2 regions of the Lacticaseibacillus huelsenbergensis genome follow, and region 1 is predicted to be linked to the other one. Evidence: predicted binding sites of a transcription regulator. Region 1 holds the regulator's gene; the other holds the start of a gene.
The links. Region 1 encodes LexA, which represses DNA repair genes until DNA is damaged. Its sites were predicted from a motif close to CNAACANNTGTTNG; they were not measured.

Region 1 (3,423 bases):
GAACATAATGGCCACGCACAGCGCAACCGTGATTTGGCCCTGAACATATGAACCGACTTTTTCGTTCATCTCGTGCAGCATTTGTTTGACGGACCCACGTAACTTGGTGGGGATAATGTGCAGCACCATCGGCGTGAACTTGTCGCCGTCTTTAAGCATGAAGAAGAGGATGATCGGGGCTGTCGAAATCGTGATAACAACATTGCCGACAATGCCAATCAGATTTTGCAGCTGCGAAATGGTACCGGTGACGAAAGCGCCTTGCTTGCCGGTGAAGAATGTTTGGACTTCGCTGGCAATGTTGTTCAGGTCATGTTGCGATAAAACATTTTGCTTATCATTCAAGTCATCCAGCCATTTACCGATTTCCGTAAAAATTTGCGGTGCCGAATCGACAATGCTGGTAATCTGGTTACTTACCGCCGGAATGAAGCGCAATAGCCCCCAGACGAGAAGACCGATCAAAACGACGAATAGTAACGCGATCGCCCAGCCGCGATGCAGCCCGGCTTTTTCAAGGCGATTAATGATCGGTACCGTCAAATAGAAGAGAATACCGGCAAAAATAAACGGCGGTGCGATGATACCGAGAAAATCAACCACAGGCTGGAATACCCAAGCAATTTTGGTGAAAACAAAAATAACCAGTAGGGCCAAAAGCAGGTCAATTAAGAAGACCATGAACTTGTTGTTGATGAAGCGGCGGTAGAACCATGAGTCGGTACGTTTCACAGGCGATCCTCCTCTAAGGACGTTAAAGGTTATGACTCGATTTAATCAGCGATGTCATTGGTAACCTTTACAAAAGACGACAAGTCGAGCACGAGATCTGTGGTGAACCAAGAAAAACTTCGACGTACAGTTGTCGTTTTTTACAAGTCAGCTGAGTGCACGTGAGTCATTTTTTCGAAGTTTCTACCCGCCAGACGTCGGATGCTTCTGTATAACAATGATACTAGACTAGCCATGATTTTTCGAGGCTCGGGTTAACTAAAATGGTCAGAAGAAGGTATCGACGCCGTTACAATAAATTTACAAAAACACCGATTTGCCGTTACAAATATTAAAAATGCCTAAATAAGGGCATCAAATGTAAATTTTACATATACAAAAGCTTTACAAATCAAAAAAATCAGGTATGATAAAGTCACAACCAAAACGGTGAGTCAATGTCGGTTTTACCGATACGGAGAGGAGTGACCCCATATGAATTTACTTCGCGGGGCTAAATGGACATTAATAACTCTGACCCTGGTCGCAACATTGCTGTTATTTAGCAACTATGCGACGGCCGGCATCTTGTTGATGGCTCTGGATATTTTCCTAAGCTTCTTCTATGCAGTCATCAAGAGCAGATGTGATCGGCGTCAGATGCATAAGATGCCATTATTGCATAACTAATTTGATGAAATGATCCGCAGCCGTGATGACTGCGGATTTTTTCGTGTAACGACGGCGAAAATGATTGCAAACGTTCGTTCGGTTTGGTATGCTGAGTGTAACAAATGAGAACGGAGCGGTGAGCGGATGCCAACACAAGCGAGTCAAAAACGTTGGAAACAGATTTTACAAACCATCTATGACGCGATCGAGGATCATGGGTATCCACCCACAGTTCGCGAGATCGGCAAGTCAGTTGGCCTTAGTTCGTCCAGCACTGTTGCAGCATACTTAGAGAAGTTGCTAGCCGCTGGATTGATTGCAAAAGACCCATCCAAACCGCGCACGATTGAAGTGACTGCAGCAGGACGTGATTATATCGGCGTTCAGGCAGAGGGCATTCCGATTGTCGGGACTGTTGCGGCCGGGGTGCCGATTACTGCTATCGAGAATATCGATGACTATTTCCCGGTGCCGGATGACCTACCATACTCGGCCGATGAGCTGTTTATGCTTCGGGTTCAAGGCAGTTCCATGATCAAGATCGGGATTCTTGATGGCGATCAGATTATTGTCAAGAAGCAAAACGACGCCGAAAATGGGCAGATTGTCGTGGCAATGACTGAAGAAGACGAAGCCACCGTCAAGCGCTTTTACAAAGAAAAGAACGGTATTCGCCTTCATCCGGAAAATGATGATATGGAAGACATGTTTTTTCCGGATGTGACGATTCTCGGCATTGTTGTGAGTTTGTATCGTCCTGCGCTTGTATAAGTGCTACTAATAAAGCCAGCTAAAAAAGCATTTGCCGCACACATTCAATTGAGTGTGCGTGGCAAATGCTTTTTTGTTGAGGTGACAGTTTCTACCATCAAGGACGGTTAAGCTGATCAAGATCGTCTTTTGGTACCTTTTTGTAAAATGGGCCATCCGGAAGCTGTTTCAGTAATCCCTTTTTAGTAAGTTGGAATTGAACCGTGTTGCTGGCGGCCTGTGGTTGGGCTTTGCCGGTGAAGGTGAAGATTCGCCCTTTTAAAGTCAGTTGGGCCGCAAAAATACCCTGATCCGTACTTTCAAAATCGCCGTCTTGGTTCGACAGCGTTTCGAGGTAATAGCCACTGGTTGACGACAACACGCGAATCGCTTTCTTTTGATCATCCTGTTGGACAAATGCGTGACCGACCAAGGTGGACAAGGTTGCTTTAGGCACGGCCTTTTTTGCCTTTTTCCGGGATTTTACCGGCTTTGATGCCTGTTCACTGGTGGCTGATCGAGTTGATGATGATTTGGCAGTCGGCGTGCCTTGAGAACAACCACTGAGGATAAGTAATAACATGAGCCAAACTAATTTTTTCAATGGCGGTCTCCTAGTGAATGAATTGAATGCAGGTCATGACGATGGGGATGACGATCATGGAGAGAAGTGTGGTTTCCGTGACCATGATCGCAGCATAGTCAGCGTCGGCGTCATAAAGTTTGGCAACCACCGGCGCATTGGTCATGACCGGCATGCAGGATTGCAGAATGAAGATTTGTTTCATTAGCGTCGGAACCGGGGCAAAGGCGACCAGTGCTGTCATCAACAGTGGGGCGAAAAGAAAGCGGCCGCTGAAGATACCGAGTGCTTCCTTGCTGAGGCGCAGTTGGCTCCACCCGGCTTCGTGTAAGGCAATGCCGATAAAGAACATGGAGCCCGGAACCGTCAAATCGCCGATATAAGTCAGATCGGACATCAAAAAAGTCGGCAACTTGATATTCAGTAAAACCAACACAATTCCCAACATGAACCCCAGTAAAGGCGGGGAGAAAACCTTCCCCAAAGCCTTTTTAAGATTAAAGCGGGCTGGTTTGGGGCCGTCGCCTTGAATAAGGTAGACTCCGATGGTCCAAAAAATTGTCGTGTTGGCCATGTAATAGACCAAGACATAAGGCAAACTGCGAGGACCGAATAAGGCCAGGTTAACCGGCAGGCCGATAAAGACCGTGTTGGAGTTGAAAAACATGGACTTAAATGTGCCTTTTCGCGACTTTGGAACTTTTAAC
Region 2 (3,423 bases), 1.2 Mb from region 1:
GTTTAAACCGAAACGACTAGTGTGTAAAGCAAAATAGCCGACGAAGATCGCCGGCCAAGGTTCCCATATTTTAATTTGAAAGAAAATAAATATTCTTAATTTTAATGGAACATAAGACATCACTCTTATCTTATGAGTCACTTACTGGTGTTACAACTTTTGTCATGTTAAACCAAACTTCGCCTGCGTGAGTGGAGGCTGCCTGTCCATCATTGTGGAAGCCGGCGTGCTCGTAGAAGGGGATAAGGCGCTGAAGGCAGGTTAAGGTAATGGCGATGCGGTTTTGCTTGCGCGCGACATCGCTCATTTTGGCTAAGAGTTGGCGGCCAATGCCGTGATGTTGCAGAGCAGGCGCAACCGCAAGACTCAGAATCGCAATATACGGTGCAGCTGGCGAATTTGGCTGGCTGGTGACAAATAAATCATCGGTAATGGTTGACTGTGAAATGGCTGGTCCAACAATATAGCCCGCAATTTTTTGATCAGTCCGCGCTACAATAAACGTGTCAGGATAATGAATGATGCGAGCCGCCATGCTGGAACGACTGGCAGCCTCCTGGGGTGTGAAGCCCGCCTGTTCGATTCGCATAATGGCGTCAAGATCGGTTAAGTTCGCTGTAGAAAAATGCAATTTCAATGTCATGCCTTCTTTGCTTTGTCAATTTGAAAAACGAGGTGGTCATTAATGGGTAAGCGACTCGTCAGAATCAGTAAAACATTAAGCCTGATCTTGCGGCACCATCCGGAAAAAATCGGTATCATATTGGATCGCTATGGCCGCACGAATCTGGAAACGTTGATTCGGCGATTCAATGCGCATTATCAGATGCACCTTGATCGCCAGGTGCTTGATGACATTATGACACAAAGCGATAAGCAGCGGTTTGCGATTGAGGGAAGCACCATCAGAGCGGTGTACGGCCATAGCGTCCCGGTCTTGCCGTTAATGCCGGCGCGGCGTCCGCCAATCTGGTTATATCATGGCACATCCCATCAAGCAGCCGCATTGATTGACATTGAAGGACTCAAGCCAATGGACCGCGATTTTGTCCATCTTTCCGAGAATCCGAAAATGGCTTGGCAAGTTGGCGTGCGGCATGACCCTCATCCGGTTATTTATCGCGTGGCCGCGCAATCGGCAGCAGCTGCCGGTGAAATTTTTTATCCGACAGGAAGTCAGGTTTGGTTGGTGCATGCAGTTCCCCCGGCATTTTTAACCCGAACAACATCCCCAACATCGTGACGAACGCCCGCTTTTGGTCGGAAACGTTCGTTTTTTTATGTTAGTATTAGGCATACTTAAAAAAGGAGGTTCTATCATGAAGGCTGATGCACCTGATGATTTACGGTTAAATCCGAAACAGTTCGCCAATCTTGTTGTGGGGTCACACCAAGTACCGGACGACAAAGATCCGGAAGCCATTGTCAAACGAAAACTAACGCTTTATCTCACTGCTTATTACTTAGCAGAGCGGTTTAATGAGTTGCAGCAAGAAACATTGGACCACGCTCCGTCACGGGAAAACTTTCACCAACTGTTGAAAAAGTTGGAAGACGAACGCTTTCAGGATTGGTAGACTAACACAGAAAAACGTCTCTGTGTTAGTCTATTGTGAAATAAGTATCAATTGAAAAGTGTTCTTTTTCAATCGTTACAATCGTATCATTTAAAAATGCCTCCGTTGACTTAAAACCGAATTTTAAGCCAATGAAGGCGTTTTCTGTTTCTTGAAAATTTTAGTTTTCCCTTAACCGTACAATTGTTCTTTTGGTGTTCTAAAGACGCAAAATCGGCCTTTTCGTGACAGAAATCACGTATCATGTGGATAGCGACAAAAACTTATGAAAAGAGGTTGGGACTATGTTACTCACCGTCATTGCTTACGCCATGATTATTGTTTTCATGTACGTCATCATGACCAAGAAGCTTTCACCATTCACTTCTTTAGTGATGATCCCGCTGCTGTTTGCAATTATTGCGATGGTGGCAGGCGTGGCGAAGAAAGGGACGATCGGCGATTTTGTGTTGAAGGGTCTGACAACGACCGCTAACACAGGGATCATGCTCTTATTCGCTATTCTGTATTTTTCCATTATGCTCGACGCCGGTCTGTTCGATCCGATTACAGCCCGGATGATCAAGATCGCGAAAGGCGACCCGATGAAAGTGCTGATGGCAACCGCGATTGTTGCGATGGCAGTTTCACTTAACGGGGATGGCACCACGACGACTTTGATCTGCTGCTCGGCATTTATTCCAATCTATAAGAAGCTCAACATGAATATGATGAATCTCGGTGTTTTAATTATTTTGCAAAATACCATCATGAACCTGTTGCCTTGGGGCGGGCCAACTGCCCGGGCCATGGCCGTTTTGAAGGTTGATGCCGACATTTTGACGTATTTATTGCCAGGTATGATTCTGGCCTTGGCTTATGTTGTTTTCTACGTTGCACCGCACATGGGTCGCGCAGAACGGAAACGCTTGGGTGTTCGGGAATTAACCGATGAAGAAATCGATGAGATGACGTCAGTGGTTGATCCTGAAGTTTCCGAAATTCGCCGTCCGAATATGTTTGCCTTTAACGGCATTTTGACCATTGTGCTGATTGCTTGGCTGGTGGCAAGTTCCTTTATCAAGGCGATTGCGATGCCGCCGCTGTTGCTCTTCTTGGTTGGTACCTGTATTGCATTGATGGCTAACTATCCTAAGTTAGGCGACCAAAGCAAGCGAATCGGTGCTAACGGCGGCGATGCCGTGCAAGTTGTTATTCTGGTTTTTGCTGCCGGGGTCTTCATGGGCTTATTCCAGGGAACCGGGATGGCCGAAGCACTTGCCAAGAGTTTCACCGCGATTATCCCAAGTTCCATGGCTGGCTTCTGGGGATTGGTTATTGCGTTGATTTCCGCACCAGGGACCTTCTTCTTGAGTAACGACGGCTTCTACTTCGGTGTTATGCCGGTGCTGGCAACTGCGGGACGCGCATACGGCTTTACCAATATGCAGATGGCTTTAGCTTCATTAATGGGGCAAGCATTCCACTTGCTTTCACCGTTAGTTGCTTTCATTTATCTATTGCTCCGGCTCACCGGTTTGGACATGGGTAAGTGGCAACGCGAAGCTGGAAAATATGCATTAGGCGTTTTCGCCATCTTCGTGGTAACTGTTATGCTCTTCGGTCATGTGCCATTCTATCTACCACAAAAATAAGCACCAATTTAAAAAGACACCGAAAAGCCAATCGCGATTGGCTTTTCCCCGTATTATAAGGTTGATGAGAACCAGAAAATGCATGACGATAACGCTTGATTCGGCATTTAACAACGCCGGCTCATGCTTACATTAACGCGTTTGCTGGTGCAGAAGCTTACCTGTAAGGGACCCCGTCGTAACACGTCAAAGGCCACTTACTCCCGGCTTTT

Region 2: a site for LexA is predicted at 1,754-1,767, ahead of LHUE1_RS00165 (CitMHS family transporter). Genes of this name have one in related genera too.

What each region holds. Positions count from the first base shown of each region.
Region 1 covers NZ_CP120687.1:1,970,129-1,973,551, forward strand. The annotation lists gene LHUE1_RS08975 (AI-2E family transporter) at 1-732, opposite strand, end outside; gene LHUE1_RS08980 (hypothetical protein) at 1,207-1,401, shown strand; gene lexA (transcriptional repressor LexA) at 1,528-2,154, shown strand; gene LHUE1_RS08990 (hypothetical protein) at 2,252-2,716, opposite strand; gene LHUE1_RS08995 (AEC family transporter) at 2,748-3,423, opposite strand, start outside.
Region 2 covers NZ_CP120687.1:32,123-35,545, reverse strand. The annotation lists gene LHUE1_RS00180 (GNAT family N-acetyltransferase) at 131-637, opposite strand; gene LHUE1_RS00175 (RNA 2'-phosphotransferase) at 686-1,243, shown strand; gene LHUE1_RS00170 (hypothetical protein) at 1,320-1,577, shown strand; gene LHUE1_RS00165 (CitMHS family transporter) at 1,862-3,211, shown strand.